Regions from separate parts of the Streptomyces sp. NPDC088817 genome, predicted to be linked through region 1. Evidence: riboswitches for the same ligand, from Rfam matches in the RefSeq annotation. Region 1 holds a riboswitch; each other region holds the start of a gene.
What was found. A riboswitch is a leader RNA that binds a small molecule or an ion and turns the genes downstream of it on or off. The one in region 1 is predicted to bind cyclic di-AMP.
Positions count from the first base shown of each region.

Region 1 (7,000 bases):
GGTCCTCGCGCGGGGCCCGTTCGAGGACGGCCCACACCTCGTCGGTCGGGGCGACGTTCCAGTTCGGCGCGAGCGCCTCCTCGGGGCGCCACTCGGTGACCCGGAAGTGCCGGACCAGGTCCTGCGGACCTCGGGTGGAGACGTAGCGACCGCACATGGGGCCAGGGTGCCACGGTGGCACGGCGGGGAGCGGGAGCGCCTCACGCCCGCCGGTGGGGTCAGCGCTCGGGGGCCGGCAGGGTCATCTCGAAGCGGCAGCCGCCCGGGATGTTGCGTACGGCGGCCCGGCCCTGGTGCGCCTCGACGATGCCGCGGACGATGGCCAGGCCCAGGCCGGCTCCCGCGGGCGGTGTGCGGGAGTGGGTGCCGCGCCAGCCGGTGTCGAAGACGCGCGCGAGGTCCGCCTCGGGGATGCCGCCGCAGCCGTCCGTGACGGACAGGACGACACCGCCGGGGGCGCGTGCGGCGGCGACCGCGACCGTGCCGTCGGCGGGGGTGCGGCGGATCGCGTTGACCAGCAGGTTGCCCAGTACGCGGTTCATCTCCTCGGCGTCCACCTCGACCGGCACCGGCTCGACGTGGCCGGCCACGAGACGGACGCCGAGTTCCTTCGCCAGCGGATCCGCCCCGGCGAGCGCGTCGCCGACCAGGTCGTACACGGAGATCCGGGAGCGGGTGAGGGCGAGGGAGCCGGCGTGGATGCGGGACAGCTCGAACAGGTCGCCCACCATGGCGTCGAGGTGCTCCACCTCGGTGCGGATCTGCCGCAGGTAGCGGTCCGGGTCGGCGGCCACCCCGTCCTCCAGCGCCTCGGACATGGCCCGCAGTCCGGCGAGCGGGGTGCGCAGGTCGTGGGAGATCCAGGCGACGAGTTCCCGGCGGGAGGACTCCAGGGCGCGCTCCCGCTCCCTGGACTCGGCGAGCCGGGCGCTGGTGGCCGCCAACTCGCGGCTCAGATACTCCAATTCGGCGGTCGCCGGGCCGTGGGGCGCGGCGAAGTCGCCGCCGTCGCCGAGCGCGCGGGCCGCGCGGGCGAGCTCGCGGCTGCGGGCCACGACCCAGCGGCCCAGGAGCAGCGCGGTGGCCAGGGACACCACCGCCGCCATCGCCACCACGGTGGTGACGACGGACAGGTCGTGCGGGGACAGGAACATCGCCTGGGCCACGGCCAGGGTGCCGGCCAGCATCGCGCCCACCGCCACGGCGGCGACCACGGCGAGCGAGGCCGTCAGCGAGCGCCGCCGGATCAGCCGCAGCGCGCCCGCCCCGGCCAGTCCGGCCACGGCGGCGCCGAGGAAGGCGTACAGGGCGATGAACAGGGGCTCGCGCACCGTCAACTCCCCTCGTGTCCGGTGGGGTCGAAGCGGTAGCCGACACCCCACACGGTCTGGATGAGGCGGGGCCGGGCCGGGTCGTCCTCGACCTTGCCGCGCAGCCGCCGGACGTGGACGGTGACCGTGGACAGGTCGCCGAAGTCCCAGCCCCACACCTCCCGCATCAGGTCCTCGCGGCCGAACACCCTGCCGGGGTGGCGCAGGAAGAAGGCAAGCAGGTCGAACTCGCGGAGGGTGAGCGCGAGTTCGGTACCGTTCCTGGTGGCGCGGCGGCCTGCCGGGTCCAGGGCGAGTCCGGCGGCTGCGAGCGGTGGCGGCGCGGTCGCGGGGCGGGTGCGCCGCAGCACCGACTCCACCCGCAGGACGAGTTCGCGGGAGCTGAACGGCTTGGTGACGTAGTCGTCGGCGCCGACCTCCAGACCCAGGATGCGGTCCTCCTCGTCGCCGCGGGCCGTGAGCATGATGACCGGCACCGGGCCCCGCCCGCGTATCCGGCGGCACACCTCCAGGCCGTCCATGCCGGGCAGCATCAGGTCGAGCACGACCAGGTCCGGCCAGTGGGCGGCGGCCCGGGCGAGCGCGGCCGGACCGTCCGCGGCGCGGTCGACGACGTGGCCCGCGCGGTCCAGGTAGCCGGAGACGATCTCGGCGACCGTGGTGTCGTCCTCGACGACCAGCACCCGCGCCGCCTCCGGCCGCCGCCCGCCGGACCCGGCGTCCCTGGATTCGTACGACTCCTGCATGCCTCCAGCCTGACACCGCGCCTGCGTGCGCGCCGCCCTCCAGGGGGCACTCCCCGGCCTTCGGCGTCCGGACGTGAGGCAGCTCACGGGAAGGTCACGAATACGTATCGGACATTCCGCACTTCAATCTTCACACCGGGTACACATGTTCGCTAAGTTGACGATCAGGCCGCACGATTGCCTCCGGCGAGTCGCGTCGGATCGTGCGACCTCCGCCGAGTCCGGTACGCACCCGCAGCGGCCGGAGCCGGGGAACCGACCAACCTCGGGGTGAAGCGGCCCAACTGTCCCTCGGGACAAGGGCCGCGGGGCACGCCTTCCACAGAACGTCCGCCCGATGCCGAGAGCTGAACCGGTAGGCGGCCCATGGGAGGGGTGCGTCCTTCTTGACGCCGGAACGACCGAGCGAGGACAGGCCGAGCCGCGCCGAGGTCCAGCAGCGGATCAGCAGCCTCTACGACCGGGCGGAGAACGCCACGGGGAACTTCAACGCCACGCGGGCGATGAACAACATCGCTCGTACGCGACGGGGTTCGGCCGACTGGGGCCGTTCCGGGGGCTCCGATCCGGCGGTGGACCGGGTGACCCGGAAGTGGTTCGACGCGGGGCGCGCCCAGTTGGGGCCGATCGCACCGGCGGTTCTGCCGCCGGACCGTATGCCGAAACCGGCCGACTCCCCCGCCGCGGCGCGGGGCGGGCGTCCGGCGGATGCCCGCGAGGGGCTCGCCCTCGAAGCGGGCCGGGCACCTCGGCCGGAGCTGCCCGCCGGCCCGGCGGCCCCGGCCCCCGAACTGCCGGCCGCGGCCCGGACCACCCCGGAGCTGCCCGCCGCCGCCTCACCCGTACCGGAACTGACCGCCCGCCCCATGCAACCACCCACCGGCACCATGGGCGCGGCCGTACAGCCGGCCACCGGCACCATGGGGGCACTCTCCAACCGCTCCATGCAGCCGCCCCCCACAGGCACCATGAACGCGCTCCCGAACACAACCACCGGCACCATGGAGGCCCCGACCACCGGCACCGTGGGAGTGCTCCCCCACCGCACCATGCAGCCGCCGTCGACCGGCAGCCTGGGCACGCTCCCGAACGCAACCGGCGGCGCGCCCGCCACCGGCACCATGGGGGTGCTGCCCAATGCCCTCATGCAGCCGCCCACCGGCGCCATGGGCGCGCTTCCCGACGGCGTCATGCAGCCGGCGACCGGCACCATGGGGGTGCTCCCCAACCCCACCATGCAGGCACCCCCCACCGGCAGCCTGAGCGCGCTCCCGAACATGACCACCGGCGCGCCCGCCACCGGCGTCGTGGAAGCCGCGACGACCGGCGCCATGGCCGTACTCCCCCACCGCACCATGCAGCCACCGCCCACCGGGACCATGGGGGTGCTTCAGGACGGAACCACGGGGGTGCTCCCGCCAACAGCCATGGAAGCGCCGTCGACCGGCACCATGGGGGTGCTGCCGAACCGCTCCATGCAGGCACCGCCCACCGGCGGCGCGCCCGCCACCGGCACCATGGGGGTGCTCCCCAACCCCACCATGCAGCCGCCCCCCACCGGGGGCCTGGGCGCGCCCCCCACAGGGGCCATGGAAGCCCCGACCACCGGTGCCATGACCGTGCTCCCCGACCGCGCCATGCAGCCGCCACCGGGCGGAGCCATGCAGGCCCCTCTCGCCGGCGCCCTGCAGGCGGCGCCCTCCGTCGGCAGCCTGGGCGCGTTCTCCGGTGGGGCCGTGGAGGCTGGGAGCCAGGATGTGGGGGCGCCGCCCGCCGGGCCCGTCGCGCCGTTCGCGAACGAGGGCGGGGCAGGGCGGCGTCGGCAGGCCGTCGGGGTGCGGCGGGCCCCCAAGGAGCGGATGCGGAACAAGCTCGCCCAGGCCGGCGAGATGCTGGCCCGGCACGCCGCGCGGCAGAGCACGCCGCCGCCCGCCGCGCCCGCGCCTCAGCCGGAGGCGGCGCAGTGGCAGCAGCACGCCACCGGACTCTTCGACACGACCCCGCCGCTGGACGGCAACTCGCTCTTCGACGCCAGCCAGGCGGGGGTCCCTGGCTCCGCGGGCGTTCCTGGAGCGGCGGGCGGGGCGGGAGCCGCCCCCGGCCCCGCCGTAGCCGAGAGCCCGGCCTCCGCCTATGAGCGGAAGGCCGCCAAGGCACTGGCCTTCGCCCGCGCGCAGATCGGCAAGCCCTGCGTGTGGGGAGCCACCGGTCCGGGCTCCTACGACTGCTCGAGCCTGACCCAGGCCGCCTGGCGGGCCTCGGACGTGGCCCTGCCCCGTACCACCCATGAACAGGCCGGCTCCGGCGCGGCGATCGAGCTCGCCGCACTGCAGCCGGGGGATCTGATCTTCTTCTACGGCGAGGTCAGCCACGTGGGCCTGTACACGGGCAACGGCACCATGATCCACGCCCCGAGTCCGGGTGCATCGATACAGGAGGAGTCGATCTTCTTCGCGGGCCCGCAGGCCATCCACAGCGCGATACGGCCGGCCTGAGCCGTCACGGGCGGGGAGGTCCGGGTGACCGCCACGGCCTCACCCGGACCTCCCCGCCCGGCGTTCACACGTCCTTGCGGCCCACCCCGGCGTACACCCAGAACTGGGACGGGTCCTCCGGGACCTCCTCCTCCCGGTCCGGGCGCCACAGCGGGACGTAGACCAGCCCCGGCTGCGCCAGGTCGAAGCCGTGGAAGAGGGACTCGATCTCGTCGTGGGAGCGTGCCGTGACCGGCGAGGTCGCCCGGTCCCGGTACAGCTGCCCGACCGCCGCCGCCGTGTCCGGGCGGTCCTCGTCCGTGGCGTGGGTCAGGGCCAGCCAGCTGCCCGCGGGCAGCGCGTCCCGGAAGGCGGCCACGATCCCGCCGGGGTCCTCCTGCGGGGTGACGAAGTGCAGGATCGTGATCATCAGGACGGCGACGGGCTCGTCGAAGTCGATGAGCTTGCGCACCTGCGGCGCGGAGAGTATCCCCGCGGGATCACGGATGTCGGCGGCCACGATCGCCGCATCCGGGTTGTCGGCGAGCAGGGCCTCGCTGTGCGCGACCGCGACCGGGTCGTTGTCGACGTACACCACCTTGGCGCCGGGACTGGCGGCCTGGGCGACCTCGTGCACATTGCCCTGGGTGGGGATCCCGGAGCCGAGGTCGATGAACTGGCGCACCCCGGCGTCCACCAGGAACCGCACGGCACGGCCGAGGAAGGCACGGTTGGCGCGGGCCAGGGTGCGCACCTGGGGATCGATCGCCGTGAAGGCGGCCACCGCCTCCCGGTCTATGGCGAAGTTGTGCTCGCCGCCCAGCATGGCGTCGTACATCCGGGCCACGCTGGCCTTGCCCGGATCGACGCCCCGGGGCAGCCCGTCTCCGTCCCGCATTCGCCAACTCCCCTACTCTTAAATGACCTTGACTGTGCATCATATAGTTGCCAGCGGCATACCACGCCGTACCGCCCGACCGGTCCGACCGGCCCGTCCGTCCCCGCCCCCACCGGACCTCCGGCCCACCGGCCCCACCCGGAAGGCACACGATCCTGCGGAACACAGAACGCGGCCACCCCGATGACCCACCCCCCACAGCGCCGCTCCGCCGCCGTTCGCACTTCTCCCCCGCGGCCGACGCCATCGGCTCGGAGCTGGACCTGCACCTGACCGGCCGTCATGTCGTGCACGGGCTCGCGCCGAGTTTCTGCGACGCGGCCTCGGTGTACCTGCTCCAGCGCTGGCTGCTGGAGGAGAACTCGCGCACGGCGGCCGACCCGCCACAGATCGAGGCGCGCCGGCTCGCCCTGCGCATAGGGTCGGACAGCTCGGAGGACTGGGAGCATCTGCTGCCGGTCGGGGAGGTGCTGGTCTTCCCCCGCCACACGCCGTACGCGCGTGCCGTGGCGACCGGGCAGACCCAGTTGCTCGACGGCGTCGACCGGCACACCTTCGAGCGGCTGCGCGGCACCGACCCGGACGACGCGGGCGTGGACGCCCTGCTGCACAGCGCAGGGTTCCTCATCGTCCCGCTGCGGCTGCGCGGCGCCGCGGTCGGTTTCATCGCCTGCACGCGCGGTCCTGGCAAGGAGCCGTTCACGCGCGGCGAGGCGGTGGCGGTGGAGTCGCTCGGCGCCCGGGCCTGTGTCGCCCTCGACAACGCGCGCCGCTACGAACGCGAGCGCCGCACGGCGCTGGCCATCCGCCACAGTCTGCTCCCGGAGACCGGACAGGCCTTCGAGAGCTGCCGGGTCGCGCACGGCTACCGGCCGGCCGGGCAGGACAACGTCATCGGCGGCGACTGGTACGACGTGCTGCCCCGAGGGGACGGGCGGCTGGCCATGATCGTGGGCGACGCCATGGGGCACGGACCGGAGTCCGCCGTGGCCATGATCCAGCTGCGGACCGCCGTCCGCGCCCTCGCGGCGCTCGACATCCCGCCGGCCGAGCTGATGGACCGGCTGGACGCCGTCGCCGGCACCACGCCCGGCGCCTCCTTCGCCACCTGCATCTACGCGGAGTGGGACGCGGAACTGCACACCTGCACGTTCGTCGGCGCCGGCCATCCGCCGCCCCTGATCCGCGGTCCCGGCCGCCCGGCGGCGCCGGTGACCCTCGCCTCCGCCGGACTCCCCCTGGGACTGGCCACGGGCCCCTACGAGCCGACCGTGCTGCACCTGTCCGAACCGACCCTGCTGCTGCTCTACAGCGACGGTCTGGTGGAGTCCCGTACCCATGACATCGACCAGGGCATCGCCCGCCTCGCCCGCGCCCTGGACGCCGGGGCCGACGACATACCGGACGCCGGCCACCCGGACGCGCTGCCGTCGCTGTGCCGGCGGCTGCTGGCCGGCTCCGGTCACGACGGCGCCGACGACGTGACGGACGACCGGACGCTGCTGCTCGCCGAGCTGACCCCCGGGAAGAACTGACGGGGGCCGGAGGGTG
Region 1 is NZ_JBIVJN010000009.1:248,344-255,343, forward strand. Features, by position in the region: gene ACIP4X_RS19375 (SOS response-associated peptidase) at 1-157, opposite strand, end outside; gene ACIP4X_RS19380 (sensor histidine kinase) at 219-1,331, opposite strand; gene ACIP4X_RS19385 (response regulator transcription factor) at 1,334-2,077, opposite strand; cyclic di-AMP (ydaO/yuaA leader) riboswitch at 2,281-2,455, shown strand; gene ACIP4X_RS19390 (NlpC/P60 family protein) at 2,464-4,572, shown strand; gene ACIP4X_RS19395 (SAM-dependent methyltransferase) at 4,637-5,449, opposite strand; gene ACIP4X_RS19400 (PP2C family protein-serine/threonine phosphatase) at 5,737-6,984, shown strand.

Region 2 (7,000 bases), on a different contig from region 1:
GCGTGGAGGCCATCGCGAACGCCGTCCCCACCTTCCGCACCCCGAGGGCCCGGCGGGCGCAGCGCACCGAGGTCGCGCTCGGGGCGCTGCTCGGCGCCATGCTCATCGGGCTGTCGCTGCTCATCGGCAAGTTCCACGTCGCACCGAGCCGCACCAAGACCGTCCTGGCACAGCTCACCGAGGCGTCCCTGGGCCACAACGCGGGCTTCTACGTGGTGCAGTTCGCCACCATGACGCTGCTCGCGCTGGCGGCCAACACCTCCTTCGGCGGCATGCCCGTCCTGACCTCCCTGCTGGCACGCGACAACCATCTGCCGCACGTCTTCGGACTGCGGGCCGACCGGCAGGTCTACCGGTACGGCGTCGTCGTGCTCGCCGCGACCGCCCTGGTCCTGCTGGTCGTGTCCGAGGGCGACACCCAGAAACTGGTGCCGGTCTTCGCCATCGGCGTGTTCATCGGATTCACCCTCTCCCAGGCCGGCATGGTCCGGCACTGGCACCTGGACCGGGGTCCCGGATGGCGGTGGCGCGCGACCGTCAACGGCCTCGGGGCACTGCTGACCTTCGCGGCGCTGGTCATCGAACTGGTGTCGAAGTTCGGCGAGGGCGGCTGGCTGGTCTTCGCCGCGGTCACCGTCCTGGTGGCCGCGTTCGAGTCGGTGCACCGCACCTACCAGCGCATCGGCGCGGCCCTGCACCTCGGCGAGGTCCCCGCACGGCCCGCGCCGCGCCACTCGGTCGTCGTCGTTCCCGTCGGCGCCGTCAACCTGCTCACCAGCGAGGCCATCAGCGCCGCGTTGTCACTGAGCGACGAGGTCCGCGCCGTCACCGTCGTGCATCCCGAGGACCGCGCCGCCCCCTCCGCCGACGAGGTCCACGCCGCCTGGAACGCCTGGCAGCCCGGTGTCCCCCTCACCGTGCTGCACAGCCGCACCCGGTCCCTGACCCGGCCCGTCGTCGACCATGTGCGCGCGCTGGCCGCCCAGGAGCGGCAGTGCCGGATCGTCGTCCTCATCCCGGAGACACATCTGCCCAGGCCCTGGCTGCGGCTGCTGCAGAACCAGCGCGGCGCGGTCCTCGACCGCGCCCTGCGCCGCCACACCGACGCCGTCATCTGCCGGCTGCGGTTCCGCATCAGCCTCGATCACTGACCCGCACCGACCGATGGGCGGCCCGCCCGCCCCGGGTACGCTCCCGGCACGGTGGTGCCACGTCCGCGGTCGGCGGCGTCGGTCACACTGGAGGCGAGCCCGTCGCCGAGAGAGAGGGCGTCGATGCCCCACCCGTACGTCCTGCTGTCCGCCGCCGTCTCGCTCGACGGCTACCTGGACGACACCGGCCCCGAACGCCTGCTGCTCTCCAGCCCCGCCGACTTCGACCGCGTCGACGAGGTGCGGGCGTCGGCCGACGCGATCCTCATCGGCGCCGGCACCCTGCGGGCCGACAACCCGCGGCTGCTGGTCAACTCGCCCGAGCGGCGGGCCGCCCGCCGCGCCGCCGGAAGGCCGGAGTACCCGCTGAAGGTCGCGGTCAGCGCCTCCGGCGAGCTGGACCCCGGGGCGCCCTTCTGGCACACCGGCGGCGAGAAGGTCCTCTACACGACCGACGAGGGCGCGCTGCGGCTGCGGCGCACGGGCCTGGCCGCCGACGTCGTGCCGCTGGGCGCCGAACTCGACTGGGCCCGACTGCTCGAGCACCTGCACGACGTACGCGGGGTGCGCCGGCTCATGGTCGAGGGCGGCGGGACCGTCCACACCCAGCTGCTGCGGCAGCAACTCGCGGACGAGGTGCAGCTCGTGCTCGCCCCGCTGTTCGTGGGGGACCCCGACGCGCCCCGGCTGTTCGGGCCCGGGACCTACCAGGGCGGCCGGCTGCGGCTGGTGGAGACGCGGACCATCGAGGACGTCGTCCTCGTGCGCTACGAGCCCACCGCCCCCGGCACCGCCGGCCGCGCCGCTCCCGCGGACCGGCACTGGCTCCGGATCGCCTGCGAACTGGCGGCCCAGTGCCCGCCGTCCCGGACCGCGTTCAGCGTGGGCGCCGTGGTGGTCGCCGCCGACGGGACCGAACTCGCCCGCGGTTACTCGCGGGAGGGGGACGACCCGGTCGTGCACGCGGAGGAGGCGGCGCTGGCCAAGGTCGACCCGGCGGATCCGCGGCTGCCGGACGCCACGGTGTACAGCAGCCTGGAGCCGTGCGCCCGCCGCGCCTCCCGGCCGCGTCCGTGCGCCCGGCTGATTCTGGACGCCGGGGTGCGGCGGGTGGTGACGGCGTGGCGGGAGCCGGACACGTTCGTCGAGGGCGCCGACGGAACCGGGGTGCTGGCGGCCGGCGGCGCGGTCGTCGTCGTGGTGCCGGAGTTCGAGGAGAGGGCCACGGAACCCAACCGGCATCTGCTCGGCTGAGGGGTTGGTGCGAGCGGCGTTCCGGATGACATATACTGGTGACACAACGACGCGGGGTGGAGCAGCTCGGTAGCTCGCTGGGCTCATAACCCAGAGGTCGCAGGTTCAAATCCTGTCCCCGCTACTGAAGACTCAGGGCCGGAATTCGATTCATGGATTCCGGCCCTGAGTGTTTTCACGGATCCACGGGCGCTCGTCTCAAGTCCTCCGGAAAGTGCGGTCGACTCGCCCGAGTTTCGGTGCTCATGGACCGTAAGGTCGGGCCGGAAGGTTGAGTGATCAAGCCGAACGGCTTGGAATCAGGGGCTCGCGTCTATTAACGTTCGATAACGCAGCACGGTCGTCCCAGCCGTCACAAGAGGCGGCTCCGTGCGCGCACGCCGAATCCCGCAAGGGAACCGGGGAACCACCTACTTTGGGGTGAATCGAGCGTAACTTCCGTGTCAGCACGGCTTGTTTACGCGCGTAGGAGACCTTCCCGCTCCGAACCCGTCAGCTAACCCGGTAGGCGAGACGGAAGGAAAGGAGTGCGCCTTCGTGGCGTCCAACCCGCCTGCCCCGGAAGCCCCGTTCGCGTCGAGCCGCCAGCACGGCGAGACCTTCGGCTACGACAGCCGAAGCGCCGATGAGGGCCCCTGGGAGGAGTGGAACCCGAGCGCGGAGTCCCTCCGTCCCGTGCGCGGCCGGCACCGCGTCGCCAAGCAGCGCGGCGGCGGGCTCGCCCGCAGCTCCACCGTTCTCGGTGTCGGCGTCATCGCCGCCGTCGGCGCGGGCGGCATGGCCAGTGCCAACAGCGCCAAGCCGCCGGTGTCCATCTCGTTGCCCGACCTGCCCTCCGTGGGCTCCCTGTTCGACGACAACTCCGACGCCGCCCCCGAGGGCTCGGCCACCGCGCTCAGCGGTATCGGCGTGACCGCCGCCGAGACCCAGCAGGAGGGCACCTCGGACGCCGGCGAGGTGCTGCGCAACCGGATCATGGCGCAGGCCGAGCAGCAGCAGGTGCAGATCGAGGCCAAGGCCCAGGCGGACGCCCAGGCCGCCGCCGCCAAGAAGGCCGCCGCCGATGCCGCCAAGGCGCGGGAGACGGCCGAGGCCGAGGCCGCCGCCAAGAAGAAGAAGGCGGAGGAGGAGGCCGCGCAGAAGGCCGAGGAGGCGCGGCTGGCCGAGCTGGCCAAGCAGTACACGCTGCCGACCTCCTCGTACACGCTCACCTCCACCTTCGGCCAGGCCGGCTCCATGTGGTCCTCCGGCTACCACACGGGCCTCGACTTCGCCGCGCCCACGGGCACCCTGCTCAAGGCGATCCACACCGGCACCGTCACCGAGGCCGGCTGGGCCGGCGCCTACGGCTACCGCACGATCCTCACCCTCGACGACGGCACCGAGCTCTGGTACTGCCACCAGTCGTCGATCAGCGTCAGCGTCGGCCAGCAGGTCAGCACGGGCGACGTGATCGGCCGCGTGGGCGCCACCGGCAACGTCACCGGGCCCCACCTCCACCTGGAGGTCCACCCGGGCGGCCAGTCCACCGGGATCGACCCGATGGCGTGGCTGCGCGACAGGGGCCTCACCCCCTGACGGACACGGACCGGTCCCACCGCCGACGAGGCCGTGCCAGCACCCCGACCACCTGGGGCTGAGCGCCGCCAACATCAAGGCCGCGGCCGACGCCTCCCTCAGGCGCCTGGGCACGGACCACATCGACCTGTACTACACGCACTTCGACAAGCCGGAAGTCCCCGTCGAGGAGATCATCGGCGCGCTCGACGAACTGGTCGGGGCGGGCAAGGTGCGGCACATCGGCGCCTCCAACATCTCGCCCGAGCGCCTCCGGGCCTCCCTGGACTTCTCCGAGCGCGAGGGCCTCGCCCGGTACGTGGCGCTCCAGCCGCACTACAACCTGGTCTCGCGCGACACCTACGAAGACGGTCTGCGGAGCGTCGCCGAACGGTCGGGCCTGGCCGTCGTCCCCTACTTCGCGCTCGCCTCCGGGTTCCTGACCGGCAAGTACCGGCCCGGTACGACGGTGGACAGCGCGCGGGCGCAGGGCGCGGCCAAGCACCTGGAGACCGCGGACGAACTCGGGAAGCTGACGCGGGCGTCGGCGTGACCCCCGTCCCCGGGAGTACCTACGACGGGGTCCGGTAAGGGTTGTACGAGGGATACGGCACCGCCGGGCCATAGGGGTGGGGCGTCGCCGAGCCGTACGCCGGACCGTAGGGATACGGCGTCGCCGGTCCGTACGATCCGTACCCGAGCGACTGCGCGTGCACCCCGTGCATCCCGTAGACCCCGTGCACCGCGTACCCCGGCCAGGGGGGCGCGGCTGTGGGCGTCGTCATCCTGGCCGCGTGGTCCAGCGCGGGCTGCGCCACCTCCCGCCTGCGCCACAGCTCGTGCAGCAGTTCCCGCTCCCGTACGGCAAAGTCGGCACCGGCCCGCCCAAGGCGCCCGCGGTGCCGGAGGAACGCCAGCGAGGTCGCGTACGCCTCGTACCGGGCGACCGTCCGCGCCGCCTGCCTGCCGAGGTGGCGCCGGGCGTGGTCGCGGGCCAGTCGGCGCGCCCGCATGGAGGCCAGGGCGAACGGTTCGGCCGGGGTGAGCCATCCCGCGGCCGTGTACGCGGGCAGTTCCTCGCGCACGGTCCTCAGCTCGCGCTGCCGGGTCCACACGACCAGCCAGGTCAGCAGCCCGAAGGCGGGCACCATGATGGCGGCGTAGACCGCGAAGAAGCCGTACTCGCCGAAGGTCGCCGAGCCGTTCCACAGGGCGTGCATGCCCATCGCGAGCAGCAGTCCGGCCGGGGGCGGCAGCAGGCGCCGCAGCCGGCGGCGGTCCGAGGACATCGCGGCGATGCCGAAGCCGATGCCGGTGAGCACGGTGAACATCGGGTGCGCGAACGGCGACATGATGACGCGGACGAAGAAGGTCGCCGCGGTGACGGAGGCGATGCCACGGTCACCGGTGAGCTGGTCGGCGCCGAAGGCGTTGCCGAGGTAGAGGATGTTCTCGGTGAACGCGAACCCGGTCGCGGTCACGCCGGCGATGACGACCCCGTCGACGATGCCGGTGAAGTCACGTCTGCGGAAGAGGAAGACCAGCAGGACGGCGGCGGCCTTCGCGGACTCCTCCACGACCGGCGCTATCACCGTCGCGCCCAGGGTGTCGGCGCCGTCGGGGTCGGCGGTCGCCGTGGCGATCCAGTGCGTGGCGAAACTGTTCGCGACGATCGCGATCAGGGCCGCCGCGCAGGCGCCCCAGGCGAACGCGAACACCAGGTTCCGCCAGGGGCCCGGCTCGACCCGGTCCAGCCAGCGGAAGGCGGCCGTCAGCAGCGGTACGGGCAGCACCGCGAGCCCGAGCCCGACGAGGAAGCCCTCGGTGCCGGTCTGCCGGCGCACCAGGGCGAGGATGACGAGCCCGGAGAGGGCGAGCAGGGTGACGAGGGCGCCGTACTTGACCCATCGCCGCTGCCACCAGTGCGGCTGGCGGGACGTGCCGCCGGGAGCGCCGGTAGCGCCGGGAGGTGTCGGGTACGGGGGGCAGGTGGCCACGGCATCGGCCCTCACGAGGTCACTGAGGCTGCTGGTCTTCCGGCCGGGGTACGCGGCGGAACAGCAGATCGTTCACGACATGGCCCTTCTCCAGTCCCTGGCCCTCGAAACGGGTCAGCGGCCGGAAGCCGGGACGTGGCGCGAAACCGCCGTCGGGCCGGGTGTTCTCGAAGTCCGGGTGCGCCGTCAGCACGTCGAGCATCTGCTCGGCGTACGGCTCCCAGTCCGTCGCGCAGTGCACGAGCGCCCCGGGCCTGAGCCGGGTGGCGGCCAGCGTCAGGAACTCCGGCTGGATCAGCCGCCGCTTGTGGTGCCGCTTCTTCGGCCAGGGGTCGGGGAAGTAGACGCGCAGCCCGTCGAGGCTGTCGGGGGTGAGCATCTCGCGCAGCAGGATGATCGCGTCGCCGTTGCCGACGCGGACGTTGCCGAGTCCGTGCCCGTCGGCGAGGCTCAGCAGATTGCCCTGGCCGGGGGTGTGCACGTCGACGGCGAGGATGTTGGTGTCCGGGTCGGCGGCCGCCATCCGGGCGGTGGCCTCGCCCATGCCGAAGCCGATCTCCAGCACCACCGGGCGGGTGTTCCCGAACAGCTCGGCGAGGTCGAGCACCCGCTGCCCGTCGATGTCCAGCCCCCAGGTGGACCACAGCCGCTGCAACGCGTCCGCCTGGCCCGCGGTCACCCGGCTCCGGCGCGGCTGGAAGCTGCGGATCCGCCGCTCGAAGTGCGAGCCGGCCGGATCGGCCCTGGGCCCGTCGGGGAAACGCGGCTCCCCCTTGGCCCGGGTGTGCCGCAGGGACACTCCGGGCTCGTGCCGGGGCAGCTCGCCGGGAGCGGGAGCCTGGGGGGTGTTCAGCGAGTCAGTCACAGTGGGAACGATTTTACGGGGGACCGGCACGAAGCGGTCGTCAAGGCCGACGGGGCCCGGCGTGCCCTTCATGCCGCCGCCAGCACGGCCAGGGCCCGCCTCGCCACCTCGCGCCCGATCGGCAGCGAGGCGGTCGCCGCGGGACTGGGCGCGTTGAGCACGTGCACCGTCCGGGC
Region 2 is NZ_JBIVJN010000016.1:205,204-212,203, forward strand. Features, by position in the region: gene ACIP4X_RS27370 (amino acid permease) at 1-1,151, shown strand, start outside; gene ACIP4X_RS27375 (dihydrofolate reductase family protein) at 1,275-2,405, shown strand; tRNA gene ACIP4X_RS27380 (tRNA-Met) at 2,456-2,529, shown strand; cyclic di-AMP (ydaO/yuaA leader) riboswitch at 2,774-2,931, shown strand; gene ACIP4X_RS27385 (M23 family metallopeptidase) at 2,943-3,983, shown strand; partial or broken gene ACIP4X_RS27390 (aldo/keto reductase) at 4,009-4,476, shown strand; gene ACIP4X_RS27395 (PrsW family glutamic-type intramembrane protease) at 4,535-5,959, opposite strand; gene trmB (tRNA (guanosine(46)-N7)-methyltransferase TrmB) at 5,979-6,824, opposite strand; gene lhgO (L-2-hydroxyglutarate oxidase) at 6,893-7,000, opposite strand, start outside.
Region 2: another riboswitch for cyclic di-AMP. It lies ahead of ACIP4X_RS27385 (M23 family metallopeptidase); the one in region 1 lies ahead of ACIP4X_RS19390 (NlpC/P60 family protein).

Region 3 (7,000 bases), on a different contig from region 1:
TCGTGAAGTTCGGCGACTACCCGCTGCACCACGGCGGGGTGGGCGCGATCCGCAGCCTGGGCCGTCTGGGCGTGCCCATGTACGCGATCACTGAGGACGCCTACACACCGGCGGCCTCCTCCCGTTATCTCAAACGCGCGTTCGTCTGGCCGACCAGGGGCACGGAGAGCGCCGACCGTCTGGTGGAGGGTCTGCTGCGGATCGGCCGCCGCATCGGCCGGCCCGCCGTCCTGGTGCCCACCGACGAGGAGGCCGCGGTCCTGATCGCCGAGCACCAGGAGGTGCTCCAGGGCCCCTTTCTCTTCCCGCCCGTCGCCCCCGGCCTGCCGCGCCGCCTGGCCAGCAAGCAGGGCCTGCACGAACTGTGCGTGGAGCACGGCATCCCGAGCCCCGGGGCCGCCTTCCCGCAGTCGTACGAGGACGTCGTGGCGTTCGCCGAGAAGACCCGCTTCCCGGTGGTGGCCAAGAACCGCGAGGCGTTCGTGCGGCGCAGCAGCCCCGCGGTGAACGGCACGACGAGGATCAACAGCCGCGAGGGCCTGCTGGCCCTGGCCCGCGACTGGGGCGAGCGGCCAGGCGTGATCCTCCAGGAGTACCTGCCGCGGGAGGAGGCCGAGGACTGGATCGTGCACGCCTACTTCGACCGGAGCTCGAACCCGCTCGCGATGTTCACCGGCGTCAAGGTCCGCTCCTGGCCGCCGCACGCGGGCATGACGGCGAACGCGTACGTCGTCGACAACCCGGAACTCGCCGACCTCGCCGCCCGGTTCATCAAGCAGATCGGCTTCACCGGCATCGTCGACCTCGACCTGCGTTTCGACCGGCGCGACGGGCAGTACAAGCTCCTCGACTTCAATCCGCGCATGGGCGCGCAGTTCCGGCTCTTCGAGAGCGGCTCGGGCGTGGACGTCGTCCGCGCCATGCACCTCGACCTGACCGGGCGCCCCGTCCCGGAGGGCGAGCAGCGCACCGGACACCGGTATGTCGTGGAGAACATCGACCTGCCCGCCCTCCTCGCCTACCGCCGCAGCGGCTACACCACACCGCACGCGCCGGCGAGGGCGAGCGGCACGGAGCTGGCCTGGCTCGCGGGGGACGATCCGCTGCCGTTCGTGACGATGCTCGCGCGCTTCGTGCGGCCGGGCGCCCGGCACCTCTATCAGCTGTGGCGGACCAACCGGCGCGGCGGCACGACCGGTTGAGGAGGAACCGGTCCGAACGAGAAGCACGCTCCGGTCGAGTCGGCGGGCCGGGGCATCCGTATTCTCTGATCATGGCCGCCCTCGCATACACCCTCATCGCCACCGACCTGGACGGAACGCTGCTGCGCGGCGACGACACCGTGTCCGAACGGTCCCTCACCGCGCTCGCGAAGGCGGCGGCCGCCGGTGCCCGGCACCTCGTGGTGACCGGACGGCCGGCGCCGAGAGTAAGGGAACTGCTCGGCGTCCTCGGCACCACGGGACTCGCGGTGTGCGGTCAGGGCGCACAGCTCTACGACGCCGGCGGCGACCGTCTGCTGTGGTCGGTCACCCTGGACCGGGAGCTGGCCGAGACCGCGCTCGGCAAGATCGAGGCCGAGGTGGGGGAGGTGTACGCCGCGGTCGACCAGGACGGGGCCGACGGGGTCACGCTCATCGAGCCGGGGTACCGCATGCCGCACCCGTCGCTGCCGGCCGTACGGGTCGAACGGCGCGACGACCTGTGGCACGCGCCCATCAGCAAGGTGCTGCTGCGTCACCCGGTGCTGTCCGACGACGAGCTGGCGGCGGCGGCCCGCGGTGTGGTGGGGTCCCTCGCCACGGTCACCATGTCGGGACCCGGGACCGTGGAGCTCCAGCCGTGCGGCATCACCAAGGCGACCGGACTGGCACTCGCCGCCGAACACCTGGGCCTCGGCCGTGAGCACGCCCTCGCCTTCGGCGACATGCCCAACGACATCCCGATGTTCCAGTGGGCCGCCCGGGGGGTCGCCATGGCCAACGCCCACCCCGAGCTGAAGGCGGTGGCCGACGAGGTCACGACGTCGAACGAGGACGACGGCATCGCCGTCGTCCTCGAACGACTGTTTGTCTAGTGCCGGGGCACCGGCCGGTGTGGGCCCGCCGCGGTCCGGTCAGTAGGCGCCGTGGACGTTGTCGATGGAGCCGTACCGCTTGGCCGCGTAGTTGCAGGCGGCCGTGATGTTGGCGATCGGGTCGTAGATGTCCCAGGACGTCCCGTTCACGTGGTAGGCCCGGAAGGTCGGGTCGATGACCTGGAGCAGACCCTTGGAGGGTATGCCCTTCTTGGCGTTGGAGTCCCAGAGGTTGATGGCGCGCGGGTTGCCGGAGGACTCGCGGATGACGTTGCGGTGGATCCCGTTGTAGGAGCCCGGGATGCCCTTCTGTGCCATGACGGCCAGGGAGGCGCGGATCCAGCCGTCGAGGTTGTTCGGGTAGCCGAAGCTCGCGGCCGTGTGGACGGTGGCCGGGGTCGCCGCGGAGGCCGTCGTCGCGCCGAGCAGCGGCACGGCGAGGACGGCTGCGCCCGTGCCGGTGGCGGCGAGGGTGCGGACGAGGCGGGCGGTGCGGGAAGAGCGGCGCTGACCGTTTGCAGGCATGGGGGAATTCCTCTCCGTCGCCTGCGAGGTGAGCTGTCGGGTTCGGGCGGGGAGGTGCCCGGCCGCGCCGTGAAGGGCGCGGCTTCACCCCGAGCCGTTCCGGTGCGGCGTACGACGTAGGACGTACGAGCCCGGCCCGGCGGCTTACCTGGGTCCCCCGCTCCTGCCGTGGTTCATTCGGTCGTTGGGATTACGGGCGGCGGCAGGATTCGGCGTCCGCCCGATGGCCGGGAACGTATGCGAGAGCACATGTCCCGAACAAGTGGCGGAATCACACTCGCCCTATTTGACCTTGGTCGGGGGTGTATGTGGTACTTGATCCTTTGCGTCCGCCAAGGGTCAACTCCGTTGTCCGTAAAGGGAATGTGAAGGACTGCGAGAGGTGGTGCGAAGAGAGGGCATAGTGACCCAACTCACGGTTTGCGCACCCGAAGCGCAATTACCGCTAAAGAGAATTGAAACCCCAATAGGGGTGAATCGGACTTCGGGTGTGAGCGGGGATGGGCCATGTGGCGGACGCGTGACCGTGGTCACGTCGGGTGATGCGGCCTGGCCCGTATAGGTGGGCGATATCGGTGATCGAAACGTGACCGGATACGCTGACTTGAGTGAGGGCAGCGACCTATCGACAAACCGTGTAAATCCCACCAGACACCAGCAGACAGGAGACCCCTCGTGACCGTCGTCGGGCCATTCGGGCTGAGCGTGCGGGACCAGGCTCTCGAAGCCGATGTCCAGGCCGGATTGGCGGCTGTCGAGGAAGGGCTGCTCGAAGCCACCAAGAGCGAGGTCCCGTTCATCACGGGGGCCGCGCAGCACCTCGTCAGGGCGGGCGGGAAGCGGTTCCGGCCGCTGCTCGTGATGCTCGCGTCCCAGTTCGGTGACCCGTACGCGCCGGGGGTCGTGCCGTCGGCCGTGGTGGTGGAGCTGACCCATCTGGCCACGCTGTACCACGACGACGTGATGGACGAGGCCGCCGTGCGCCGCGGGGTGGCCAGCGCCAACACCCGCTGGGGCAACTCGGTCGCGGTCCTGACCGGCGACTTCCTGTTCGCCCGTGCCTCGCAGATCCTCGCCGACCTCGGCCCGGAGGCCGTCCGGGTACAGGCCCTGGCGTTCGAACGGCTGGTCACCGGTCAGATCCTGGAGACGGCGGGCCCGCAGGACGGCCGGGACCCGGTCGACCACTACCTGGACGTGCTGGGCGGCAAGACCGGATCGCTGGTGGCGGTGTCGTGCCGGTTCGGCGCGATGATGTCCGGCGCCGACGAGAACGTCGTGGACGTGCTGACCCAGTACGGCGAGCGGCTGGGCGTCGCCTTCCAGCTCGCGGACGACGTCCTGGACATCGCCTCCGACTCGCGCGAGTCGGGCAAGACCCCCGGCACCGATCTGCGCGAGGGCATCGCCACGCTGCCGGTGCTGCGGCTGCGCGAGCGGTCGGCCCGGCTGGGGCTGCCCGAGGACATCGCGCTGTGCGAGCTGCTGGACTCCGACCTGACCGACGACGCGCGGCTCGCGGAGGCGCTGACGGCGCTGCGCGCGCACCCGGCGCTGGAGCAGGCCCGCCGGGACGCCGTGCGCTACGCCAAGGAGGCGCGGGCCGCGCTGGCACCGCTGCGGAAGTGCGAGGCGAAGGCCGCGCTGCTGCAGATGTGCGACGCGGTGGTGCACCGGGCCGGCTGACGCCCGTCCGGTACCGCGACCTGCCCGGACATCCCGCCGGGCGGCCCCTTCCGAGCGGCGTTCTCCGGCCCACCCCTAGGGGGTGGGGGAGGCGTCGCCCTTGGTGTGTCATACCGCAGACGTACACGGAGTTGGCTCCGGGGTCTGACGCTTCCGCCCGGCCGATTTGGTCAGATGGACACCACGGAGCACACCACTCCTCACCGATCTGGGTGAGAATGGCGGCTGAGGGTGATACCCGAGTGCAGCAGGACAGCCGCCGCCGATGACGGAGGTAGGGCACACATGGCACCGAACGGATCCGAAGCCGACGACCTGCGCGCGGGGCGCCGCAAGGCCGCGCGCTACGTCGTCCCGGTCACGGTGGTGGGGGTGGCCGCGGCGACCATCGGGCTCGTCCCGGCACTCGCCGCGTCCGGCGACCCCGACCTGCCGAAGATCACCGCACAGCAACTCATAGAGAAAATCGCCAAGTCGGACGTCGAGCAGTTGTCCGGCACGGTCAAGATCAGCACCGATCTCGGTCTGCCGAACCTCGGCGGCCTGGAGAGCGGCCTGGCCTCCGGCGCCATGGGGGGCGGTGACGGTTCGTCGGCCGACCCGGCGTCAAAGCTGTCCGAGCTGGCGTCCGGTACGCACACCCTGCGCGTCGCCGCCGACGGCGAGGACCGGCAGAAGGTCTCCCTGATCGAGAGCGCCGCCGAGTACAGCCTCATCCACAACGGCAAGGACGTCTGGGGCTACGACAGCAAGTCGAACGAGGTCTTCCACGGCACGGCCGCCGACAGCGGCAAGAAGCACCGGGACGAGGTCCCCGCCACGCCCAAGGACTTCGCCGACGAGGCCCTGAAGTCGGTCGACGACACCACCTCGGTGAAGGTCGACGGCACCGCGCAGGTCGCCGGCCGCGACGCCTACCGGCTGGTCATCGAGCCGAAGCACGCCTCCGGCACCACGGTCGGCGCGATCAGCATCGCGGTGGACGCCAAGACCGGACTGCCGCTGAAGTTCACGCTCACCCCGGCCAGCGGCGGCGCCGCCGTGGTGGACGCCGGCTTCACCCGGATCGACTTCGCCAGGCCCGCCGCCTCGACCTTCGACTTCACCCCGCCCAAGGGCGCGAAGGTCACCGAGGAGAAGGACGCCGGAACCGACGGCGGGCGGAGCGCCGAGCGGAAGGCCGGCCCGGGCCGGCAGTTCCACGAGCGCGACGCGCGGGAGAAGGGCCTGGAGAAGAAGGGCCCGGAGATCATCGGCAAGGGCTGGAACTCCATCGCCGTGCTCGACACCGGCACCAAGGGCGGCATCCCGTCGTCCTCCGGCAAGGGCGAGCTGGGCGGATTCCTCGACTCGCTCGGCGACCAGGTCAGCGGCACGTTCGGCAAGGGCACGGTCTTCTCCACCCGCCTGGTCAACGCGCTGATCACGGACAACGGCAAGGTGTACGTCGGCGCGGTCACCAAGGACACGCTGGTGAAGGCGGCAAACGCCGGGAAGTGAGCACGCGCCGGACACGAGGGAACGAGGGAGCCGATGGACGAAGCGGATGTCGGCGTCATCCACACCCGCGGGCTCACCAAGCGCTACCGCGGCGGACAGCTCGCCGTCGACGGTCTCGACCTGACCGTCCCGGCGGGCAGCGTCTTCGGCTTCCTCGGCCCCAACGGCTCCGGCAAGACCACCACCATCCGCATGCTGATGGGGCTCATCGAGCCCACCTCCGGCACGGCGCGGGTACTGGGGCGCCCCATGCCCCGGTCCTCGCGCACCGTGCTCCCGCAGGTCGGCGCCCTCATCGAGGGCCCGGCCCTGTACGGCTTCCTCTCCGGCCGGGACAACCTGCTGCGCTACGACGCCGCCGACCCGACCGCCGACCCCCGCACCCGGCGCGCCCGGGTCACGACCGCCCTGGACCGGGTGGGCCTGACGGCCGCGGCGGGCAAGAAGGCCAAGGCCTACTCCCTCGGCATGAAACAGCGTCTGGGGCTCGCCGCCGCGCTGCTCCAGCCGCGCAGACTGCTCGTCCTGGACGAGCCGACCAACGGCCTCGACCCGCAGGGCATGCGCGAGATCCGCTCGCTGGTCCGGGAGTTGGCCTCCGACGGCACGACCGTCTTCCTCTCCTCCCATCTGCTCGACGAGATCGAGCAGGTGTGCACCCACGCGGCGGTCATGGCGCAGGGCCGGCTGATCATCCAGGGCGCCGTGGCGGAACTGTCCGCCGGAGCGCGCGGCCGGCTGGTGGTGACCACACCCGACACGGGGGAGGCGGCCCGGGTGCTGAAGGAACAGGGCGTCGCCGACATCACCGTGGGCGAGGACCGGGTGACCGGCGACCCGCCGGAGCGGGACCTCGCCGACGTGAACGCCGCGCTGGTGACGGCGGGCGTGCGCGTACGCGGCTTCGGCATCGAACGGGCCTCGCTGGAGGACGCGTTCGTCGCGCTCACGGGGGAGGGCTTCGATGTCGCGGGCTGAGGTCTCAGCGGAACGGGCCGCGGACACGGCCCTCCGCGCCCCGGGTCCGCTGTGGACCTTCGGGCTGCTGCGCAGCGAGCTGGTGACCACCTTCCGGCGCTGGCGCACACTCGCACTGCTCGGCGTGCTGGCCGGGGTGCCGGTCCTGGTCGGCGTGGCCGTCAGGATCGAGACGCGGGACGGTGCGCCCGTCGGCGGTGGCGGCGGGGGCGGCGAGGGCCCGGCGTTCATCGC
Region 3 is NZ_JBIVJN010000004.1:345,614-352,613, reverse strand. Features, by position in the region: gene ACIP4X_RS10175 (ATP-grasp domain-containing protein) at 1-1,202, shown strand, start outside; gene ACIP4X_RS10170 (HAD family hydrolase) at 1,274-2,077, shown strand; gene ACIP4X_RS10165 (transglycosylase SLT domain-containing protein) at 2,117-2,602, opposite strand; cyclic di-AMP (ydaO/yuaA leader) riboswitch at 2,608-2,795, opposite strand; gene ACIP4X_RS10160 (polyprenyl synthetase family protein) at 3,278-4,288, shown strand; gene ACIP4X_RS10155 (DUF2092 domain-containing protein) at 4,574-5,788, shown strand; gene ACIP4X_RS10150 (ABC transporter ATP-binding protein) at 5,822-6,766, shown strand; gene ACIP4X_RS10145 (ABC transporter permease) at 6,753-7,000, shown strand, end outside.
Region 3: another riboswitch for cyclic di-AMP. It lies ahead of ACIP4X_RS10165 (transglycosylase SLT domain-containing protein); the one in region 1 lies ahead of ACIP4X_RS19390 (NlpC/P60 family protein).

Region 4 (7,000 bases), on a different contig from region 1:
GCGGGGCCCTCCAGGCGCTCGATCCGGAAGGCGACCTCCACGGCACCTCCGGAGGGGTGCCGCAACCGGGTCCGGCCGACGGCCGGGTACCCGTGCGCCGCGGAGGCGCAGGACCGCGGCCCGTCGGGGGCGTCGGCGAGCAGGTCCCCGATGGGGTGTCCCAGCAGGTTGGCCGCCGCGCGGGACCAGCGCACGACGGTCCCGGCTTCGTCGAGCACGGCGGCCGCCACGGCGCCGAGGGCAAGGGCGCCGGCGGGGTCGGACCCGTTCATCTCGCTCCTCGCCGGCGGCCCGAGCCGCCCGGCAGGCTCGGCGCCATTACGGGCGATCGGGGACAGCCCGCGCCCGCGCTACCGCGGTGGCTGCCGGCGGTGGGTCGTGGCCACGTCCCGGCTGGTGGCCAGGTGCTTCATGACCAGTTCCTCGACCCTCGGCACATCCCGGTCCGCGATCGCCTCGTAGAGCGCCTCGTGCTCCTTCGCGACGGTCATCAGGTCGTCGTGCTGAGCCAGCAGCCAGCGCATACGGCTGCGGAGCGTGGTGCCCAGCTCGTTCAGCAGCTCGTTGGCGGCCATCGCCGTCACGGTCTCGTGGAAGTCGGCCGCGGCGCGCCGGGCCTTGACGGCGTCGCCCCGGCGTGCCGCTTCGAGCTCGGCGTCGAGATCCGTTCGCAGCTTCTCCAGGCCGGCGCGGTTGCGCCGCTGGGCCGCGAGCCGGAACGTCAGCGTCTCCAGGGCGGTGCGGACCTCGTCGAGGTCGGAGATGTCGGTCGAGGTGAACTCGCGTACGACGGCCCAGGTGCGCGGGCGCGGCGTGACCAGTCCCTCCGCCACCAGTGCCTTCAGCGCCTCCCGGATCGGGAGCCTGCTCACGCCGAGTTCCGCGGCGAGTTCCCGTTCGACGAGCTTGCTGCCGGGCCGGCGGTCGCCGTCGAGGATCTGGTCGCGCAACTGCCGTGTGACGCGTTCGGACTCGGACTCATAACCCTCGGACCCTGCCATGGGCCACATTCTCGCAGGTCCGTACCACCCGTCCGCCGCATACCGGCGCGTCCGTCCGGCACCGGACCGGCGGGACAGCATGACCGCGGCCGCGGGCGGTTACAGATGACTACTGACGCACGTGGACCAAATCCGGGATCCTGCCCTTTACCTGGCACAACACCGGTCCGAGGCCGAGCTGGTCGGAGTGAGGGGCAAGCCGTGTTCTACTACCTGCTCAAATACGTTCTGCTGGGACCGCTGCTCAGGCTGGTCTTCCGGCCTCGTATCGAAGGGCTGGAGCACGTGCCGGCCTCGGGGGCGGCCATCGTCGCGGGCAACCATCTCTCCTTCTCGGACCACTTCCTGATGCCCGCGATCCTCAAACGGCGGATCACCTTCCTGGCCAAGGCCGAGTACTTCACGGGTCCCGGCATCAAGGGCAGGCTCACCGCGGCCTTCTTCCGCAGCGCGGGCCAGATCCCGGTCGACCGGTCCGGCAAGGAGGCCGGGCAGGCCGCGATCCGGGAGGGGCTCGGGGTGCTGCGCAAGGACGAGCTGCTCGGTATCTACCCGGAGGGCACCCGGTCGCACGACGGCCGCCTGTACAAGGGCAAGGTCGGCGTCGCGGTCATGGCGCTCAAGGCAGGCGTGCCGGTCGTGCCGTGCGCGATGATCGGCACCTTCGAGGCCCAGCCGCCCGGGAAGACCCTCCCTCGCCCGCACCCGATCGTGATCCGCTTCGGCAAGCCGCTGGACTTCTCCCGCTACGCGGGCATGGAGAAAGAGAAGGCGATCCTGCGCGCCGCCACCGACGAGATCATGTACGCCATCCTGACGCTGTCCGAGCAGGAGTACGTCGACCAGTACGCGGCCGTGGCCAAGGCGGAGCAGTCCGAGGGGAAGGGCGACAGGCGCAGGTTCCCGCGGGCACCGCTCGGTTGACGCCGCCGGGCACGCCCGAGACGCGCAAGGGGCGGCCGGGTGTCCCGGCCGCCCCTCGTCACCTGATGCCGATAATGCCGATCGCTACGCCTTCGGCGTGGCGTGCGGCGCGCAGGTCACGTCCGCCGAGTCGGTCTTCCCGGTGAGCAGGTAGGTGTCCACCCGCTCGTTGATGCACGGGTTGGCCAGGCCGGTGACTCCGTGGGAGCCCGCGTCCTTCTCCGTGATCAGACGGGAGCCCTTGAACCGCTTGTGCAGCTCGACGGCGCCCGCGTACGGCGTGGCGGCGTCCCGCGTGGACTGCACGATGAGCACCTCGGGCAGCCCCTTGCCGGTCTTGACGTCCACCGGGTTCTGCTGCTTGACCGGCCACGTGGCGCACGGCAGGTTCATCCACGCGTTGGCCCACGTCATGAACGGGGCGGTCTTGTGCAGCCGCGTGTTGTCCCGGTCCCACGTCTTCCAGTTGGTGGGCCACTTGGCGTCGGTGCACTCCACCGCGGTGTAGACGGCGTTGCCGTTCTCCGAGGAGATGTTGCCCGCGATGTCGGACAGGTCCGGGGCGGCCGCGTCGACCAGCGCCTGGGTGTCACCGGCGACGTACTTGCTGAACACCCTCGCCACCGGCGCCCACGACGAGTCGTAGTACGGCGCGCTCTGGAAGAAGGAGATCAGCTCGTTCGGGCCGACGACCCCGCCGATGGGGCTCTTCTTGGCGGTGGCGCGCAGCTTCAGCCACTGCTGCTGGACGGCGTCGCGGGTGGCGCCCAGGTGGTAGGTGGCGTCGTTCGCGGCGACCCAGTCCTGCCAGTCCTTCCAGCGGCCCTCGAAGGCGACGTCCTGGTTCAGGTTGGCCTGGTACCAGACGTTCTCGCGGGCCGGGTTGACGACGCTGTCGACGACCATCCGGCGCACGTGGCCCGGGAACATCGTGCCGTAGACGGCGCCGAGGTAGGTGCCGTAGGAGACGCCGAGGAAGTTGAGCTTCTGCTCGCCGAGCGCGGCGCGGATGACGTCCAGGTCGCGGACGGTGTTCGGCGTGGTCATCTGCTGGAGCATGCCGCGGCCGGTGCGCTGGAGGCAGCCCTGCGCGTACTCGCGGGCCAGCTTGCGCTGGATGCTCTTGTCGGCCTCGGAGTCCGGCACCGGGTCGAGCTTGGAGCCCTCGGCGAACTTCTGCGGGTCCGCGCAGGAGATAGGCGCCGAGTGGCCGACACCGCGCGGGTCGAAGCCGACGAAGTCGTAGGCCTTCGCCACGTTGGCCCAGATGGCGTTCTTGTTGGTGACCCGGGTCGGGAAGCGCAGGCCCGAACCGCCGGGGCCACCCGGGTTGTAGACGAGGGCGCCCTGGCGCTCCTCCTTGGAGCCGGTGTTGCCGATGCGGTCGACGGCCAGCTTGATCTGCTTGCCGTAGGGGTCGGCGTAGTCGATCGGCACCGAGACGTAACCGCACTGGATGGGCTTGGCCAGCCCCCAGTCGGCGGGGCAGTCCTGCCAGTCGATGCCGGCCTTCGCGGCACGCTCGGCGGCGATCGCCGCGCCGCGGGACTCGCGGTCCTGGCCCTGGCCGTTGTTCGCGCCCGCCGCGGGCGTCGCCACCGCGCCGGCTATCAGGGTCGCCGTGACCAGCGCACCGGCCGAACCGAGCGCCAGCACCCGGTTCCTGGGTCTCATGTCCCTCAAGGGGGACCTCCCCGTACGTCGTTGCGAATTGGGTACGGGGATCTTTGCGGCTGTGAGGTCCCTGAGAACAGGGGTCGTTGACCTTCTTTGCCAATCCGATAAGCGGCGCGGCGTGTCCCGCTGAGCGGAGCCCGGCGGCCGGCCCGCGCGGCAGGCACGGGCGGCCTGGAGCGACACCCGGCACCGTAAGCGCCAGAAGTCATGAATTATGGGGTGGTTGACCGGATCGTCCCCAATTGCCGACTCACGCGCTCCGCACCGGACCGAACCGGAGGCGACACCCACCCTGCCCTGCGCGCCGCCGGCGCCGGACGGCGAGCCGCGCACCATCCGCCTCACCACGCCGCCAAACTGCGGAAGTTGACGTCATCCACCACCAGGGGCGCGGCGGGCGCAGAAGGCGGCGCGCCACGACACGCGGCACGGAATGTCCCCGAATGACCGCCCGCCTTTCGGTGTAGGTTCAGCTCCCCTTCCGGGACCGCCACAGTTGCGCAACACGCCTCCCCGAACGGCGGAACAAGGCCTTCCGGTGCTGGTCCGGGGGTCGTCGGGTGAGGGGGCATCCGTTCGATCGCGAGGGTGTCCACCCGAACGGGCGCGTGGTGAGTAACAACACAAACACTCGCTTCCATTGGGATTTTCGGACATCCGTGGGTGAAGATCCCTGTCTGACGACAAGCCCCCGCCACAACGGCGGGGCGGTCCGGGCGGACGCCGAGTCCTGCCGCCGCCCGGATGACCGGTCGACAGGAGTGGATCGGCAGGAGTGGAGGACCCAAGCACGACGGGTCGCCGGAACGGTCACACCATGGCCGGCCCGAGCAGCCCTTGGGGTGAAGCCGCGGCAACGCGGCCGGGCAACTTCGCCAGCCCGAATCCGACAGGTCATCCTTCACAGGCGGCTGACGAAGGGTTGCGCATGACTGCGCTCAATCGTGTCCCGTCGCTGATGGCCCGGGCCGGCACGGCCTCGGCACTGACCCTGGCCGCCGTGGGCGGCTCGATCGTGGTGCCGGGCGTGGCCTCCGAGGCCTCGGCCGTGACGATGGGGACCAAGGCGCTGCAGATCGCCGCGTCCAAGAAGGGGGCGCCCTACCAGTGGGGTGCCACGGGGCCGCGGAGGTTCGACTGCTCCGGCCTCACGCTGTACTCGTTCAAGAGGGCGGGCAAGAGTCTGCCCCGCACGGCCGAGCAGCAGTACAACAGGAGCCGGCACATCTCGGCGGGCAGCCGCCGGGCCGGGGACCTGGTGTTCTTCCACTCGGGCTCGTACGTGTACCACGTCGGCATCTACGCCGGCTCGGGCAAGATCTGGCACGCCCCGAAGACCGGGGACGTGGTGAAGCTGCAGAAGATCTGGACGAAGAGCGTCTGGTACGGCCGGATCAGCTGACCCGGCCGCCGTGCGGGGCGGTGGCGGCGCCGCGGCGTCGTCACCGCACCTTCCTACGGTTCCTGGCCCGCGGCCGTCACGGGTCGGGCGGGAGCCGTCCACGGAAGTTCGATGCAGACCGTCTTGCCGCCCTCCCGGGTCGGCCGCACGGTCAGACTGCCGCCGCACTCGGCGGTGAGCCACCGGATGATCACCATGCCCCGGCCGTTGTCCTGCTGGACGGCGGCCGGCAGTCGTTTCGGGAACCGGGGGTGGCTGTCGGTGACCCCGATGCACAGCCGTTCGTCACGCACGAGGACGAGGTCCACCGTGAAGGTGGGTGACTGCCCCAGAGTGTGCTGTACGGCGTTGGTGGTGAGTTCCGAGACGATGAGCCGCACCGTCTCGGCGGTGTCCGTGGCCGGCGGAAGGCCCCACTCCGCGAGCGTGCCGGCCACATAGGCGCGGGCCACGCAGACCGAGGCGGGATCGCTCGGCAGAGTGACGGATGCTTCCAGATGGTCTGCCATGGCGACGTCGTCCCTTTCCCACGGGGCCGGAGTCCGACACTGAGCGGATGGTTCGAGTACGGTCCCGCACTGGTGCTTCGCCGTCAGACTGCCATCAGTGCTCCGCTCTCGGTGGCGATCCACCGGGATATGCATATATCTGTCGCTCGATGCGGTGAACTCTGCGACGGAAGACCGTATGTGAAGCGGGTCGCGTGGAGCGTTCAGAGGGAGCGAGGGAGTCATCCATGCAACACGGTCCCGCGGTGCGCCGCCGGAAGCTGGGCGCCGAACTGCGCGCGCTGCGCACCGGCGCGGGCCTCACCAGCGGTGAGGCGGCCCGCCTGGTCGGCTGGCACCAGTCGAAGGTCAGCCGCATCGAAACCGGCACCAGTGGGGTGAAACCGGCCGATGTGCGCTCGCTCCTGGACGCCTACGCGGTCCACGACTCCCAGCTCCGCGAGCTGCTCCTGGTCCTCGCGGGACTGGACGACGGCGACGGCCGGCACCACTGGTGGCACGCCTACCGCGGCGTGCTGCCGCCGACCTACCGGGACTTCATCAGCCTGGAGTCGCAGGCGAGCGGGATGCGCACCCTGGAGACCTCGGTCGTCCCCGGGCTGCTGCAGACGCCCGAGTACGCCCGCGCGGTCACCCGGGCCGCCGTGGACGGGCTCGACGAGGACCGGCTGGACGCGCTGGTGGAGGTGCGGCTGGCCCGCCAGGACGTGCTGCGGGCGCGACCGCCGCTGGAGCTGGACGCGGTGCTGGACGAGGCGGTGCTGCGCCGCGAGGTGGGCGGCCCCGAGATCATGCGGCGGCAGCTGGAGCGGCTGACGGAGGCGGCCCGGCTGCCCCAGGTACGGCTCCAGGTGCTGCCGTTCGCCGCCGGCGCGCACATCGGCGTCACCGGGCCTTTCGTAATCTTCTCGTTTTCGAACACCTCTGATCTGAACGTGGTGGTTCTCGACCACCTGACGAGTAGCTTCCATCTCGAGCGGAAAGAAGACCTAGAGGCCTACACGGAGGCCTTCGACACCCTGCGGATCCACGCCCTCTCGCCCGAGGACTCGTTGGACTTCATCGCCGGGATACGCCAGGACACTGACGGCGCACCACCGCGTACCGCCTGAGGAGGCACCATGTCCGCTCTGCCTCGGCACGTATCTTCCAGCACCGATCTGCACAACGTGCGCTGGCTGCGCAGCAGCTGGAGCACGGGAGCCAACAACTGCGTCGAGACGGCCCGGCCCGCCGCGGGACCGTGGTCCGGACTGCTCGCCGTGCGCGACTCCAAGGCCCCGGCCGGCCCGGCGCTGCTCTTCTCCCCCGCGAGCTGGGCCCGCTTCACGGCCGCGGCTCACCTCGTCTGACGCACCATCCGGTCACATCCGCCCACGGTGACGCGCGGCCGTGTCACGCCGACTCATGGCCGCGTCCCACCGATCACCCGTACAGCGCGTTCGATCTGCGCCCCGGAGAGGTCCGCGCGGGCGGTCAGCCTCAGC
Region 4 is NZ_JBIVJN010000006.1:268,414-275,413, forward strand. Features, by position in the region: gene ACIP4X_RS13800 (hypothetical protein) at 1-272, opposite strand, end outside; gene ACIP4X_RS13805 (GntR family transcriptional regulator) at 351-1,001, opposite strand; gene ACIP4X_RS13810 (1-acyl-sn-glycerol-3-phosphate acyltransferase) at 1,203-1,925, shown strand; gene ACIP4X_RS13815 (alpha/beta fold hydrolase) at 2,010-3,599, opposite strand; cyclic di-AMP (ydaO/yuaA leader) riboswitch at 4,314-4,527, shown strand; gene ACIP4X_RS13820 (C40 family peptidase) at 4,531-5,004, shown strand; gene ACIP4X_RS13825 (ATP-binding protein) at 5,058-5,513, opposite strand; gene ACIP4X_RS13830 (helix-turn-helix transcriptional regulator) at 5,741-6,625, shown strand; gene ACIP4X_RS13835 (DUF397 domain-containing protein) at 6,635-6,865, shown strand; gene ACIP4X_RS13840 (8-amino-7-oxononanoate synthase) at 6,919-7,000, opposite strand, start outside.
Region 4: another riboswitch for cyclic di-AMP. It lies ahead of ACIP4X_RS13820 (C40 family peptidase); the one in region 1 lies ahead of ACIP4X_RS19390 (NlpC/P60 family protein).